DNA from 2 places in the Mesorhizobium sp. M0185 genome. Region 1 is predicted to be linked to the other one. Evidence: predicted binding sites of a transcription regulator. Region 1 holds the regulator's gene; the other holds the start of a gene.
The links. The regulator LexA, encoded in region 1, represses DNA repair genes until DNA is damaged. The targets are predictions, from matches to a motif close to TGTTCNNNNTGTGTTCNG.
Positions count from the first base shown of each region.

Region 2: the regulator LexA is predicted to act here: its motif matches at 4,481-4,498, upstream of NKJ20_RS12160 (DNA recombination protein RmuC).

Region 1 is NZ_JAMYSY010000003.1:188,297-196,632, reverse strand. Features, by position in the region: gene NKJ20_RS04105 (hormone-sensitive lipase) at 1-462, opposite strand, end outside; partial or broken gene kynU (kynureninase) at 558-1,804, opposite strand; gene lexA (transcriptional repressor LexA) at 2,251-2,985, shown strand; gene NKJ20_RS04090 (ComEC/Rec2 family competence protein) at 2,979-5,444, opposite strand; gene gltX (glutamate--tRNA ligase) at 5,541-6,962, shown strand; gene gltA (citrate synthase) at 7,142-8,336, shown strand, end outside.
Region 2 is NZ_JAMYSY010000012.1:24,050-32,385, reverse strand. Features, by position in the region: gene dapE (succinyl-diaminopimelate desuccinylase) at 1-1,078, shown strand, start outside; gene NKJ20_RS12185 (transporter) at 1,081-1,689, shown strand; gene truA (tRNA pseudouridine(38-40) synthase TruA) at 1,671-2,426, opposite strand; gene NKJ20_RS12175 (GNAT family N-acetyltransferase) at 2,445-2,954, opposite strand; gene fmt (methionyl-tRNA formyltransferase) at 2,951-3,880, opposite strand; gene def (peptide deformylase) at 3,897-4,427, opposite strand; gene NKJ20_RS12160 (DNA recombination protein RmuC) at 4,531-5,793, shown strand; gene NKJ20_RS12155 (GFA family protein) at 5,833-6,237, opposite strand; gene NKJ20_RS12150 (cation diffusion facilitator family transporter) at 6,318-7,280, opposite strand; gene NKJ20_RS12145 (transglutaminase-like domain-containing protein) at 7,403-8,212, opposite strand.

The DNA of each region.
Region 1 (8,336 bases):
AACCATCCGGCTAACAAGATGGCCGCCGGCCGAGTGCCCGGTCAGCATTAGCGGCCCTGCGACCATCGCCGCCGCCTTGCCGATCGCCGCGCCGACTTCCTTGACGATGCCGCCAATGCGTATCTGCGGACAGAGCGTGTAGGACGGCATCGCCACCGCATAGCCGCGATCAACAGAGCCAGTGGCAAGATGCGACCAGAAATTCTTGTTGAATTCCATCCAGTAGCCGCCATGAACGAACACCACGAGTCCCTTGGGCTTGATGGCCGGCAGGAAAAGATCGAGCCGGTTGCGTGGGTTGTCGCCATAGGCCATGTCGAGCCGCGCCCTGCCCTCGGTCGAAAGCACGTCGCGGAAAACCCGCGCGGGCTCGATCCAGGCCGCCGGCCACCGATCGCTGCCGGCTATGTTGGCGCTGTTGGCATAGGCGTTGTCCCAATCGGCAATGTGACGTTCGAACACCCTGCGCCTCCCTGGCAATATGGCCTTGCAACGTAGCCGTGAGCATCGCGCGGCGCGTCGTCGCCAGCCTCACGATTCCAGCTCTCGCATCAATCTCAAGTGACAGCTGCTTTGATGGCGAAGCGCGTATCCTTCCACGCACCGGTGCGCAGGATGTCCTCAAGCACTTTGACGGCCTGCCAGACATCGGCATAGCCGACATAGAGCGGGGTGAAGCCGAAGCGCATGGTCAATGGCGCGCGAAAATCGCCAATCACGCCACGTTCGATCAGCGCGCGCATGACCTGGTAGCCATACTCATGCATGAATGAAATCTGGCTGCCGCGTTTTCCCCATCGCGCGTGCTTTCGAGCGTGAGCCCGTAAGTGCCGCACTTTGCCTCGACAAGCTCGATGAACAGATCCGCCAGCGCGATGCTCTTCTTGCGCACCGCCGTCATGTCGACATCGTTCCAGATGTCGAGCGCGCCCTTCAGCGTGCGCATCGACAGGACCGGCTGCGTGCCGCACAGAAACCGGCGGATGCCGGTGCCGGCCGCATAGCCTGGCTCGAAGGCGAAGGGCCGTGCATGGCCCCACCAGCCGGTGAGCGGCTGCTGGATGTAGGAAAGATGCCGCTCAGCCGCATAGATGAAGGCAGGCGCGCCCGGGCCGCCATTCAGATATTTGTAGGTGCAGCCAACGGCAAAATCGGCGTTTGCCTTGTCGAGCTCGACTGGCATCGCGCCGGGGGTGTGGCAGAGATCCCAGACGATCATCGCCCCGGCTTCCTGAGCCCTGCGCGTCAGCGCCGGCATGTCGCGCAGTTCGCCCGACTTATAGTTGACGTGGTTGACCAGCACCACGGCGGTGCGTTCGTCGATCAGCTCTTCGATGGTCGGCGCGTCGACCCCCGAGAGGCGCAGCAGCGTATCTTTTCGCGTCGAAACCACACCCTCGGCCATGTAGAGGTCCGTCGGAAAACTATCGCCCTCGGCGACGATGACCTGCCGCTCCGGTCGCATGGCCATGGCGGCGTGCAGCAGCTTGTAGATGTTAGCCGATGTCGTGTCGCAGACCACCGTCTGGCCGGCCGCGGCACCGATCAGGCGCCCGAGCTGGTCGCCAAGTTCAAGCGGCATGTTGAACCAGCCGGCCGTGTTCCATGCGCGGATGAGATCATGTGACCATTCTTCGGTCGCGGCCTTGTGCAGTTCATCGAAAGCGGCACGTGAAGCAGCTCCTAGCGAATTGCCGTCGAGATAGATCACTCCTTGCGGCAACACAAAGCGGTCGCGCATCGCGCGCAGCGGATCCGCGGCATCCATCGCCTTTATGGCCACGAGATCGGGAATTCCTGTCATGATTTGTCTGCTCCCCAGGATCCAACGCAACGCCGGACACGCATCGACTGTTCTTCCATTACCTGGTTGCGCGCAGCAAGGCTCCACCGGCGAGAAGCAGCCTGACCAGGCGGTGGAAACCGGGACTTAACCCGAGGTTGGCGTTTTGAGTTCGTTTCGTTCACGGTGCATTGACCAAACCGTACAGTCGATACGGGTTCAATTCCGTGCCTTTTGCCGACCGACGGCCGATGCCAGTGCCGCCTTCTAGGATGCCAGAAGGGCGCAAACGAAAGCAGAATCAAGGCGATGAGGCTCGCGGCGGTGAAAATGCGATACGCCGGTAGGGGACGTCGTTTGTTTCCCGAGCCTTAACGCATTCATTAAACTTTAAACAGTTGCGGAACACAACTGGAACAGATAGTGTTTGTTCTGGGTTTGTTTTTCTGATTCTGTTGGGGGTCGCTATGCTGACACGCAAACAACACGAACTGCTTATGTTCATCCACGAAAGGTTGAAGGAAAGCGGTATCCCGCCTTCCTTCGACGAGATGAAGGAAGCGCTCGACCTGGCTTCCAAATCCGGAATCCACCGGCTGATTACGGCGCTGGAGGAGCGCGGCTTCATTCGCCGTTTGCCCAACCGGGCCCGTGCGCTGGAGGTGCTGCGCCTGCCTGACTCGATCGCCCCCGGCCTCAATGCGGCACGCAAGTTCTCGCCGAGTGTCATCCAGGGCAGTCTTGGGCAAGGCGGTCCTCGGCAAGGCAAGCCGACATCGTCGCGCGTGCCCGCAGCCGGAAATGACGACGATGTCGTCGCCGCCGTTTCGATCCCGGTGATGGGCCGCATCGCCGCCGGTGTGCCGATCGACGCCATCCAGCACCAGACGCATTCGATTTCGGTGCCGCCGGATATGATCATGGGCGGCGAGCATTATGCGCTCGAGGTCAAAGGCGATTCGATGATCGAGGCCGGCATTTTCGACGGCGACACGGTGATCATCCGCAATGCCGATACGGCGAGCCCCGGTGAGATCGTGGTGGCACTGGTCGACGAGGAGGAAGCGACGCTGAAGCGGTTCCGCCGCAAGGGCGCCTCGATCGCCCTGGAAGCCGCCAATCCGGCCTACGAGACGCGCATCTTCGGACCAGACAGGGTCAAGGTGCAGGGCAAGCTCGTCGGACTGATCCGCCGCTACTGAGCCCCGCCCTTGGCGCCGGCTTTGGGGTTGTCGGCCCTGCGGTATGGCGGCAGGCCCCGTGCCGCGCGTGAAAATTTCCGCTGCACGTGCCAGGGCCGGTATGATTTTTCGACCGCGAAACGGATTTCGGCGCGCGTTGCCGCTTGTGGATCGAAGTAGACGGCGGCACTTCCCGCGCGCGCCAGTTGCCGTTTGGTGACGACGAGGACCAGCCGGTCGTAGTAGCAGGGGTTATGGGCGGTGGCGTCGTCGATGACGATCAAGCTGGCAAAGGCGCAGGCTGGCCGCGCAGTATCGCGGTCCTTGGCTTGCGCGATGATCGCGCCGGATGGATGCCTGGCAAGGCAGAGGCCGTCCGTGCAAATGAACGGCATGCCCGGCGGTAGGTCGGCCGGATCGGCAATGTCGAATTGCGGGTCGTTCTGTCCAGGTGTTTCCGGCGCGACGATAGCCTCTGATGTGAGCGCGCGTTTCCAGTTGTCGATGGTGAACTCATTCGGGCGTGCCCGGTTGACCGCGAGTTCACCGCTGCCGATCGGCAGCGCGACCAGCCGTGCGTCCTCCGAGACCAATACGTCGGGTATGCGTGTCTGCGTTGTCGTCAGCAAGCCGGCGAGCGCAAAAGGAAGTGCCGCCAGCCGCAACCAGGTCGTCGCCATGCTGGCAATGACGAGGGCGATCGTCACCAGAAGGACGGATCTCAGCGAAATCAGCCCGACCGCATCGATCGGCGAGCGCTCCGAGATCCACCCGGACAGGGCGATCATCGCCGTCAGCCCCTTGCCCATGACATAGAGGAAAGGGCCATCCGCACCGAACGGCATCGCCAGCGCGCTGAGAACGGCGAAGGGCATGACGACCAGTGACACGATGGGCATGATGGCCAGATTGGCGAACAGGCTGAGCGGCGCCACGCGCTGGAAATGCCATATGGCGAAAAGCGCCGTGGCGCTCCCTGCAATGATCGAGGTCATCGCCAGACCGCACATGCCCAGCAGGACCTTTCGCGTGGCAAAGCGTAGCGGCGACAGCCGCGGCGGCGGCATGGTGGCCCTGCCGGCGCGGTAATCGGACCAGCCTGCATAGGCGCCGACAAGGGCCGCCGTCGCGGCGAAGGACATCTGGAAACTCGGACCGACCACCTCGTGCGGCGACACCAGGATGACCGCGATGGCCGAGATCGCCAGGTTGCGCATGGTGAGCGCGGCCCGGTCGAACAGCACGGCGATAAGCATCACCGCCAGCATGATGAAGCTGCGTTCGGCCGCCACGACAATGCCGGAAAAGACGAGGTAGGCCGCAATCGAAAAAAGCGCGGCGGCCGCGGCATATTTCTTGACCGGCCGTCGCGATGAGAAATCGGGAAACAGCGCGAAGGCACCCCGCAGCAGCGCCATGATGGTGCCGGCGACCAACGCCATATGCAGCCCCGAGATGGAGATGATGTGGTAGATGCCGGTGCGCCGCATCGCTTCGTTGATCTCCTCGGGAATGCCGGCGCGCACGCCGACGATCAGCGCAGCAGCAATCTCGCCCTCGGCACCGCCGATGCGGCTGCGGATATGGTCGGCGATGGATTCGCGCGCGTCTTCGATCGCGGAAGAAAGCTGCGCGGCAAGCGGCATGCTGCCCGACGACACGACTTTCGGATTGCCGAGAAAAAAGCCGCTGCCGCCGATACCGGCGAAATAGCTGTCGAAGGAGAAATCATAGCTGTCGGGCCGCACCGGGCCGGTCGGCGGCAGCAGCCGCACATAGCCCGTGATCTCGGAACCGGCGGTCAGCTCAGCCGGTATCTTCATCGCCGAAACGCGGACCCGTTCCGGCATGTAGCGCAGTGTCGGCCTGGCCGTTGAGATCACATCGATTGTCAGCCTGATGCGGCCGCTCGCCATGGGCTCGTACGATACGACGCGACCCGTCAGCCGCGTCGAGATTTCGGAGCCGAGCATATGCGTTCCGACACGCCATGTCTCGAACTTGGCGGCAAGTACGCCAAGCGCGCAGAGCAGCGCCACCATGAAGCACAGGCGCGTCCTGGGCCATGACCGCGAGACGACGGCACAAAGGGTCGCGAGGAGCGCGATTGCGATCGGCTGTGGAAAGGCCGGCTCCACCGACAGCCCGAAATAAACGACCACCCCGCATGCGAGGAACACCGGCACCAGCAGGAAGGCGATGCCGCGGTCGAGTTCCAGGCCGGCTGCCGTGGTTACGCTGTTGCGGATACGGGACGGTGACGGGAGGCGGAAACGCCTGGGCAGGCGTACGATGGGCTCGCCCGCGGGCACGAGAACCGCTGCTGGGTCGCTGGCCGGCAGCGACGGAGCATCGAAGCGCGGAGCAGGTAGCAATGCCGGTGCCGGCAGGACGGGCGGGGGAGCGGCAAACAGCAAGCGTTCGCTGACGCCGCTGCCAACGTCCTCGCCCTTGCCCGCACCACGGCCTCGCACAGCCATCGGGTCTGCCCCTTGCGCCCTCGACCTCCTATGCTACATGAACGCGCAACGCGCGAAAGTCCGCAAACCCACTTCCTTCGCCCGCCTGAGAGTTCCATGCCCGATAAGGTCGTCACCCGTTTTGCCCCCTCGCCCACCGGCTATCTGCACATTGGCGGCGCGCGCACGGCGCTGTTCAACTGGCTGTACGCCAAGCACACGGGCGGCACGATGCTGCTGCGCATCGAGGATACCGACCGTGAGCGGTCGACGGATGCGGCGACGGCAGCCATTCTCGACGGGCTTTCCTGGCTCGGACTCACCTGGGACGGCGCGCCTGTCTCGCAGTTCGAGCGTGCGCCGCGCCATCGCGAGGTGGCCGAGGAGCTCGTTCGTATGGGCAAGGCCTATTATTGTTATGCGACGCCTGCCGAACTAGAGGCAATGCGCGAGAGCGCACGCGCCAAGGGGCTGCCTCCCCGCTATGATGGACGCTGGCGCGACCGCGACCCGTCGGAGGCGCCGCCCGGCGCCAAGGGGGCGATCCGCATCAAGGCGCCGACAGACGGCGAGACGGTGGTGCATGACCGCGTCCAGGGCGACGTGCGCTTTCCCAACAAGGATCTCGACGATTTCATTATTCTGCGCTCGGACGGCAATCCCACCTACATGCATGCCGTCGTCGTCGACGATCACGACATGGGCATCACCCACATCATCCGCGGCGACGATCATTTGACCAACGCCGCACGCCAGACCGTAATCTATCAGGCCATGGGCTGGAAGGTGCCGTCGATGTCGCATATCCCGCTGATCCACGGTGCCGACGGCGCCAAGCTGTCGAAGCGGCACGGTGCGCTTGGCGTCGAAGCCTATCGCGCCATGGGCTACCTGCCGGAGGCGCTGCTCAACTATCTTGCGAGGCTTGGCTGGAGCCACGGCGACGATGAGATCATGTCGATCGCCGACATGATTGCATGGTTCGACATTGGCGACGTCAACAAGGGCGCCGCCCGTTTCGACTTCGCCAAGCTCGAGGCGCTTAACGGCGTGCATATGCGCCGGATGAACGACGCGGCGCTGCTCGACATCTTCATCGCCACTCTGCCCTATCTTGAAGGCGGCCCGGCAATCGCCGCGCGCCTCGACGACAGACGCAGGGCGCAACTGCTTGCCGCTTTGCCGGGCCTGAAGGAGCGCGCCAAGACGCTGGTCGAACTTGTTGAAGGGGCTGCATTCCTTTTCGTCGAGCGGCCGCTGCCGGTCGACGAGAAGGCGGCGGCGCTGCTCAGCGGTGAGGCGCGCGCGATCCTGCGGGGCGCTCATGCGGCACTAGCCACGGTTTCGGAGTGGTCTGCCGCCTCAGCCGAAGCCGCGATCCGCGACTATGCGCAGGCCGCCAGCCATAAACTCGGCGCCGTGGCCCAACCTTTGCGCGCCGCGCTCACCGGCAAAAGTACCTCGCCAGGTGTCTTTGATGTGCTTGCCGTGCTTGGCCGCGAGGAAAGCCTGGCGCGGATCGCTGATCAAATCGATTAGCAAACTGGCCCAAGAAGATTGGCATTGAAAGGTGTGTTTCGCAGTGCAACATTGGGTCTTGGCCTAATCTGCCGCGCAGATTCAATTGCGGGCGCAAATGTGCGTATTCCGATGCTTTTGACGTGTTGGGTTCAGATATTTTGCCTTTGCCGGCCTGAGGAAACAAAAAGGAGTTTGCTATGACCGAACCTGCGACAAAAATGGAATTTGGCGGCAAAACCCAGGCATCGACGGCCAAGCTGGAACTCGGCGGCAAAACCCATGAATTCAAGATACGAAGTGGTTCGGTAGGACCTGACGTCATCGACATCGGTTCGCTCTACAACACCGCCGGCGTCTTTACCTACGATCCCGGTTTTACGTCGACGGCGAGCTGCGAATCGGAAATCACCTTCATCGATGGCGATGCCGGCATTCTTTTGCACCGCGGCTACCCGATCGACCAATTGGCCGAGCACGGCGACTTCCTCGAAGTCTGCTATCTCTTGCTCTATGGTGAACTCCCGACCAAGGCGCAGAAGGACGATTTCGACTACCGGGTGACGCGCCACACCATGGTGCATGAGCAGATGTCGCGCTTTTTCACCGGCTTCCGCCGTGATGCGCATCCGATGGCGGTGATGTGCGGCGTGGTCGGCGCGCTGTCGGCCTTCTATCACGATTCCACCGATATCTCGGACCCCTATCAACGCATGGTCGCGTCAATGCGGCTGATCGCCAAGATGCCGACGATCGCGGCGATGGCTTATAAATACCACATCGGCCAGCCATTCATTTACCCGAAGAACGAGCTGAATTTCGCAGCCAATTTCCTGCATATGTGCTTCGCCGTGCCTTGCGAGGAATACAAGATCAATCCGGTGCTGGCCCGCGCGATGGAGCGCATCTTCATCCTGCACGCCGATCACGAACAGAACGCCTCGACTTCGACCGTCCGCCTGGCCGGCTCGTCGGGCGCCAATCCTTTTGCCTGTATCGCTGCCGGCATCGCCTGCCTGTGGGGTCCCGCACATGGCGGCGCCAACGAGGCAGCCCTGAACATGCTGGGCGAGATCGGTCATGTCGATCACATCCCGGAATTCATTGCGCGCGCCAAGGATAAGAACGATCCGTTCCGATTGATGGGATTTGGCCACCGCGTTTACAAGAATTACGATCCGCGCGCCAAGATCATGCAGAAGACCGCGCACGAGGTCCTGGGCGAGCTCGGCATCAAGGACGATCCACTGCTCGACATCGCCATGGAGCTGGAAAGGATCGCACTGACCGATTCCTATTTCATCGAGAAGAAGCTCTATCCGAACGTCGATTTCTATTCCGGCATCACGCTGAAGGCGCTGGGCTTTCCCACCACCATGTTCACCGTGCTGTTCG
Region 2 (8,336 bases), on a different contig from region 1:
CGTCGAGCGCCCGGTGTTTTCCGAATCCGGCACACCTGACATAGAGAACCTTTACGCGAGGCGTTCCGGCAACGGCCCGCATCTGATGTTTGCCGGCCATACCGATGTCGTGCCGGTGGGCGATGAAACAGCCTGGACGCACCCGCCCTTTGCCGCCGACATCGCCAATGGCGAGATGTTCGGCCGCGGCGCCGTCGACATGAAGGGCGGCATTGCTTGTTTTGTCGCGGCGGTAGCGCGACACATCGCGCAGAAGGGCGGCCCGAAGGGGTCGGTCTCGCTGCTGATAACCGGCGATGAGGAAGGTCCGGCGATCAACGGCACGACGAAACTGCTCGAATGGGCGGCCGCCAAAGGCGAGAAATGGCATGCTGCGATCGTCGGCGAGCCGACCAATCCCGACGCGCTCGGCGATATGATCAAGATCGGCCGGCGCGGCTCGCTCTCCGGCACGGTCGTCGTCAACGGCCGCCAGGGCCACGCCGCCTATCCGCAGCTAGCCGACAACCCGGTGCGCGGCCTGGTGACGCTGGTCGACGCCTTGCTTCACCCCGTCTTCGACAACGGAACAAGGGATTTCCAGCCGACCAACCTTGAGGTCACCTCCATCGATGTCGGCAACCCTGCCACCAACGTCATCCCAGCGAAGGCGGCGGCTACCTTTAATATTCGCTTCAACGACACATGGACCGCCGAGACGATCCAGGCCGAGATCCACAACCGCCTCGACCGGGCGGCGAAACGCAAGAAATACCGCGCCGGCAAGAAGACGCCGGTCGACTACGAGATCGTCTGGCGCGACGGGCCGAGCCATGTTTTCCTGACACGCGACGACAGGTTGATCGAGACGCTTGGCGGCTCGATCAAGGCGGTGACCGGCAGGAAGCCGGCGCTCTCCACCTCCGGCGGCACCTCCGATGCCCGCTTCATCAAGGATTATTGTCCGGTGGTCGAATTCGGACTGGTCGGCAAGACCATGCACATGGTCGACGAACGCGTGGCGATTGCCGACCTCGAGACGCTGACGCAGATTTATCTGCGCTTCGTTGAAGACTGGTTTGCGCAGGACATATCCTAGTGATGCTTTCAGCGGATGAAACCTACGCTTCGCTTGCCGGTGCCTGGCGGCTGATGCTCGGCAAGGCCGACGGATTTCGCCTGCTCGACCTTTCGGCGGACGGTTTCTGGAACTCCTTTTTTGCCATCGTCGTCGCGGCGCCGGCACTGATCGTCGGCTGGGTCGGTATTGCCAACGAGATCGGCGATCCCAACGCATTCGTCGGCCGTTTCAGCATGTTGATCCGCCTGGCCACCGTCGATATCGGCGCCTGGGTGCTGCCGCTCATAGGCCTCGCCCTGGTGGCGCCGCAGGTCGGCGTCGGCGGCCGTTTCGTCCATTATGTCGTGGCCAGCAATTGGGCCTCGGCGATCATCGCCTGGATGATGCTGCCATCGGCGTTGATCCGGCTTTTCCTGACGTCGGCCAACGAAGTCTCCGGACTCGTGTCGCTGCTGTTGTTCGCGCTGTCGATGGTATTGACCTGGCGGATGACCAACGTTGCGATCGGCAGGGGTGCGGCCACCGGCAGCGCCGTTTTTGCCGGCATGTTCGTGGCGTCGCTGATCGTCCTGTTCGGCCTGCAGGCGCTGCTCGGGATCAGCGTTCCGGATCAGCCAGGCGTCGGATAATCGACGCCGACGAGAAACAGCCCGTCGGGCGGCGCCACCTGACCGCAGGCCGCACGGTCGCGCGCCTCAAGCGCCGCCTTGAGGTCGGCAACAGTCCAGCCGCCTTCGCCGACACGTTTGAGCGAGCCGACCATCGAGCGCACCTGGTTGTGCAGGAATGACCGCGCCGAAGCGCGGACCTCAATGAAATCGCCCGCCCGGCTGACATCCAGCCGGTCGAGCGTGCGGACGGGGCTGGTGGCTTGGCACTGGGTCGAGCGGAAGGTGGTGAAATCATGCCGGCCAAGCAGCACCTTTGCCGCCTCGTGCATGGCACCGGCATCGAGCTGCTTCGGTACCCACCAGATCTTGCCCTTGTCGAGCGCCGCCGGCGCGCGGCGATTAACGATGCGGTAGAGGTAATGGCGGCCGATCGCCGAGAAACGCGCATCGAAGCCATCCGGCACAACGGCGGCCTTCAGGATGGCGATGCGCACCTTGGCCGCTTGCAGATGCGCGTTGACGGCGTCGCGCACCTTGTCGCCGGGCCATGCCTTGATCAGATCGACATGCGCCACCTGAGCGGTCGCATGGACGCCGGCATCGGTGCGGCCGGCGGCGCGCAGCGAAACCTGCTCACCACAGAACTTCTCGATCGCCTGCTCGATCGCCTGCTGCACCGATGGCTGGTTGGCCTGGCGCTGCCAGCCGGCGAAGAGACTGCCGTCATATTCGATGTCGAGGCGAAAACGCGGCATTCCCGGATCGAGGCGAAATCAGGCGGCGAGGGCTGAGCCGAAGGCCGAGGCGTAGACCAGCCTGCCGGTCTCCGGCGCCTCGCCCCAGGCAAGCGCCTGCAGGGCTTCGCTTTGGTAGTCGCTCTCGAATTTTGCTGCACGGGCGCGGCTGTAGCCGAAACGGCCATAGTAAGCCGGATCGCCGAGCACCACGGCGAGCGTCTCGCCAGCAGCCTTCAGGCGGATATGCGCCTCGCGGACCAGCGCACCGCCGATGCCGGTGCCGTGGAACGACGGCTCGACCGCCAAAGGAGCCAAAGCCACCGCCGGGAAGCTCTTGCCGCCATTCTGCACGAAAAGCCGTGAAAACAGGATATGGCCGACCACTTGCCCGTCTTCGTCCGCCACCAGTTCGACGACGGCATCACCGCCGGTGACCAGCGCGTCGACCAGTCCGGCCTCCGTCTGCTGGCCGAATGCGTGTTCTTCGACAAGGCGGATCGCCTCGCGGTCCCGCGGCGTCGCCGCGCGTATGGACATCATGCTCATGACAATTTCATTCCTTTTTCGAGCTTGGCCCCGCGCAGAAACTCCTGCGCGGCAATGGGCCTTGCGCCCGCACGTTGAACTTCGACCAGCCTGATCGCGCCTGACCCGCAGGCGACCGTCAGCCGGTCATCGAGAATTCCTCCCGGTTCGCCGGCGCCTTGCGAGAGCGTCGAGCGAAGCAGTTTCAGCCGTTCCACGCGGCCGCCGATTTCGGCCTCGCACCATGCACCGGGAAAGGGCGACAGGCCGCGAATCTGGTTGTGCACGTCGCCGGCAGGTCGCAGCCAGTCTATGCGAGTCTCCGATTTATCGATTTTCTTGGCGTAGGTCACCCCCACCTCCGCCTGTGTGGTAAATGTCAGCGTATTCCGCTCCAGCCGTTCGAGCGCTTGCACGATCAGCGCAGCACCCAAGACCATCAGCCGATCGTGCAGATCGCCGGCCGTCATGTCGGGTCCAATGGGACATTTTTCAACCATTGCCACCGGCCCGGTGTCGAGGCCTTCCTCCATCCGCATCACCATAATGCCCGTTTCGGTATCACCGGCCATGATGGCGCGCTGGACAGGGGCAGCGCCGCGCCAGCGCGGCAATAGCGATGCGTGACCGTTGAGGCAACCGAGCCGCGGCGCCTCGAGAATGGGTTTAGGCAGAAGCAGCCCGTAGGCGACGACCACGGCGACGTCGGCACCCAAGGCGCGGAACGCCTCCTGCTCCGCCTCGCCCTTCAGCGACACCGGCGACCGCACCTCGATGCCAAGCCGCTCCGCCTCGCGCTGCACCGGCGACGGCGTCAGTTCGAGCCCGCGCCGGCCGCCGGCGCGCGGCGGCTGCGTGTAGACGGCTGCCAACTCGTGCCCGGCCCCGGCAATCGCCCGCAGCGTCGGCACGGAGAATTCGGGCGTACCCATGAAGATGACACGCAGGGGCATTCGTCGACGCCTACCCCACCATCTTGCCCGGCGCCTTGTCCCTGGCGAGCTTCTTGAATTTCTTGACCACCATGTCGCGCTTCAGCTTGGAGATGTAATCGATGAACAGCACGCCGTTGAGGTGGTCGATTTCATGCTGCAGGCAGGTCGCCATCAGCCCCTCGGCCTCGATCTCCTGCAGCTTGCCGTCGCGATCGAGATATTTCACCCGCACCGCGGCGGGGCGCTCGACTTCGGCATAGTAATCGGGGATCGACAGGCAGCCTTCCTCATAGACCGAACGCTGGTCGGAGCTTTCAAGGATTTCGGGATTGATGAAGACGTGCGGCGCCGGCGTCTCGTCCTCCTTGGCGAGGTCGATCACCAGCATGCGCAAGGGTTCGCCAACCTGGATCGCCGCGAGGCCGATACCGGGCGCGTCATACATGGTGTCCAGCATGTCGCCGGCCAGTTTGCGCAAATCCCCGTCGACACGCTCGATCGGTTTTGAAACCTGGCGCAGGACGGGATCGGGAAGGATGATAAGCGGCTTGATCGACATGGCGTCTCACCTAAGACCTCGCAGGAAAAGCGTCAACCGGGGCGCCTTCGGGTCGTTCACGTTTTGATCTGTGCCGGCAGACCGAATCATCTATGCTGTCGACATGAACGATCTGGCCACCATCCTGTCCGAACCTGTCGCCCGCCTCGGCGCCACCACGATCACGCTCGGCCAAGCCCTGGGTTTCGGCGCAATGCTGTTCCTCGGCCTGTTCGTGGCGCTCGTCGTTGCGCTCTGGCGATCGGCCAAGGCGCGTGCAGTGGCGGCCGCCGAAGCCGCCGACCACGCCCGCGACGCCGAGGTGCGGATGGCTGGTATCTTGGCAAGCCAGGCGGAAATGCAGGGCCGCATGGGCGCCATCGCCGAAGTGTTCGGGGCGCGCCAGGCCGAACTGACACAGTCGATCGGCCAGCGTCTCGATGCCATGACAGGCCGCCTGGGCCAGACCATGACCGAGCAGACGAGATCGACGCATGAGAGCCTCGCCAAGCTGCAGGAACGGCTGGCGGTCATCGATATCGCGCAAGGCAACATCCAGTCGCTGGCCGGCCAGGTCGTGCAATTGCAGGCGATCCTTTCCAACAAGCAGACGCGCGGCGCCTTCGGCCAGTCGCGTATGGAAGCCATCGTCGCCGACGGATTGCCGCACGGCGCCTATGAATTCCAGGCGACCTTGTCGAATGGCAGCCGGCCCGACTGCCTGGTGAAGATGCCGAACGGCGCACCGTCGCTTGCCGTCGATGCAAAGTTTCCGCTCGAGGCCTGGAATGCCATCCGGGCCGCCGAAGGCGCCGAACTGCAGAAGTCCGCCGCACAGGCTTTCCGCCGCGACATCGAGGTGCATGTCCGCGATATTTCCGAAAAATACCTGATCCAGGGCGAGACGCAGGACACCGCCTTCATGTTCGTGCCTTCGGAATCGGTGTTCGCCGAAATCCACGAGAATTTCGAGGCCGTTGTCCAGAAGGCGCATCGCTCGCGGATCGTCATCGTCTCGCCATCGCTTTTGATGTTGTCGATCCAGGTCATCCAGGCGATCCTCAAGGATGCCCGCATGCGCGAGCAGGCACACCTGATTCAGGGCGAGGTTATCCGGCTGATGGAAGACGTCTCCCGGCTAGACGAGCGGGTGCGCAAATTGCAGACGCATTTTGGCCAATCGGCCAAGGATATCGACGACATTCTGGTCTCGACATCGAAGGTGACCAGGCGCGGACAAAAGATCGAGGCGCTGGAGTTTGGCGTGCAGCCGGCGGAGGACACCGCTGGTTCGAATGGCAGCGGAGCAAAAGCGGAAAGCAGCCCGCGCGTCGCCGATTCGAAAACCGGGCAGTTGAGGCTAAGGGTCGTCGAAGGCGACGATTGAGAGCTGCGCCGGAACCGGAGGCTTCGTCCGGGTCTGGCGCTACTGCTCCTCGATGATGGTTGTGCCTTCGAATTCCGGCAGCCAATGCAGCGCCGAGCGGTGCCAGATCTGCTTTCTCGGCACCAGTTGCTCGCGCTGCCGTGCCGTGCCGACCCTGATACCGTAAACCTTCGGTCCCTCGCCCGCCGACGTGGCGTAGAGATGCGAGCCGCACTCACCGCAAAATGCCTGGGCGCGCTTGGCGCCGCTCGAACCGGTCTTGATATAGATCTTCGGCGTGCCCTTGGTGATCCTGTAATTGTCCTCGGACGCCGGCACGGTGACGCGAAAGGCCGTTCCGGTTAGCTTCTGACAATCGATGCAGTGACAAATGGTGGTCTTTTCCGGATCGACTTCGGCCTCGTAAGTGATAGTGCCACAATGACACGCGCCGTCGATTTTCATCTTCGTTCCTCCTGGAGCTTTTGCCTGCGATCATAGCCGGGACTGCCCGATGGCGCATCGATTTCCTCAAGCCATTTTCCTTAGGCCGGTTCCCCTCCGGACGCCGCCAAGGCCTTGCTCCGGCGTTCCCAGGTACCGGTGGTCTGAGGCTTGACGAACAGCCGCGTCACCTCCGGCATCTCCGCTTTCAGCCGCGTCTCGAGGCGTTCGACGCAGGTCTCTATCTCGGGCGCCGACAAGTGGTCCTCGAACTCGATGCTCAGAGCGGCGACGATCTCCTGCGGACCCATATGCAGCGTCAGCGCGCCATTCGCCCGCTGCACCGCCGGGTCCTGCTGGACGATGTCCAATACTTTCATTTGCACCTCGGGCGAAGCCGGCTCGCCGAGCAGCAGGCTTTTGCTTTCGCGCGCCAGGAAGATCGCGGTCCCGCCCAGGATCAGCGCGATGCCAATCGACGCGGCGCCGTCGAGCTTCGGCATGTCCAGCAGTTCCGCCGCCGATATCCCGGCGAAGGCGACAACGAGGCCGAGAAGTGCCGCGCTGTCCTCGAAGAGTACGGTGTAGACACTCGGATCCTTGCTGAGCTGCACCGCCTCAAGCCAGCCGTGGCTGCCTTTTTGGTGGCGGAATTCCTTCAGCGCCACCAGCCAAGAGGTGCCTTCGAAGAGGAAGGAAAGGCCAAGGACAGCGTAGTTCACCTTGGCGTTGGCGATCGGCTCCGGCGCCATGATGTGCATCACGCCTTCGTAGAACGATATGCCGGCGCCCAGTGCAAAGACGAGGAGCGCAACGATGAAGCTCCAGAAGTACAGCTCGCGGCCATGGCCGAGCGGATGCGTGCGGTCGGCCGGCCGGGCGGCACGGTGCATGCCGTAAAGCAGCAGGCTGCCATTGCCGGTATCGACGAGCGAGTGGACGCCTTCCGAGAGCATTGCCGAGCTGCCCGTGAACAAGGCAGCGGCAAATTTGGTCAGTGCGATCGCAAGATTTCCGGCGAGCGCCGCATAGATCACTTTTTTCGACCCGCCATGCGCCGCCATGGTGTGCTGCCTTGGTTGATGCACCGAGATTGGCGGAGCGCCCGCCCACGCTCCACAGCTCTCACAACGCCCGAAGTGCCCAGTTGTTCACAAGGTCAGTTGTTCAAAAGGGCGGCGCGGGGCTATTCGACGACCTCGTCCGTCCAGACCTTGAAGCCAGCCAGCGCGCCCGGCCCAAAAATGTGGGTCAGCGGCACATCGGCGGCATCGCGTCCGGAGGCAATCAGGATGCGGCCGATGCGCGGCGCGTTGTTGCGCGGGTCGAACGCGTGCCAGCGGCCGCCGAGATAGACCTCCATCCAAGCGGCGAAATCCATGTCCGACCACGGCTTTGGCAGGCCGATATCACTGATATAGCCGGTGCAGTAGCGGGTTGGAATGTTCAGGGCGCGGCAGAAGGCAACAGCGAGGTGAGCAAAGTCGCGGCATACACCACTCTGCTCGCGATAGGCCTCGGCGGCGGTGCGCGTCGGCCGTGCATTGAAATAGTTGAAGACGATGTGGTTATGGACGAAGTCGCAGACCGCCTGGACGCGCGGAATGCCGAGCGGGGTGCTGCCGAACAGCCGCCACGCTTCGTTCGACAGCACGTCGCTCTCGCAATAACGGCTGGGCAGCAGGAACAGCAGCGTCTCCGACGGCAGATCGCGCACCTCGTGCTGCCACGCCGTCAGCTCGCGCGTCTCGAAGGAGCCGGGGTCGCGGATCACCGCGTCCGTGCCGAACGCAAAGCGCCCGGCCGGCGCAACGAAACGGCTGCACCAATTGCCGAAACTGTCGCGGTAGCTTTCGATCGGCACCGGCGGGTTCGACGTCAGGAAGTCCGGCCGCTCAAGATCGGATGCGCGCGAATAATGGACGTTTAGCATCGCGATCAGCGGTGTTTCCTGCGGGAAGTCGAAGCTCATCTGGCAACCGATGTGGATCCGCATTGTCGTCCTGACCGGCCTGCCCGATCATCAGCCGGCGAAACGCAAGGGCTGATGCTGCAGTGCGAAGAAGACCATGGCACGGACCGCTGCGGTTTACGAGGGAATTAGAAACCGGTTGACAGCC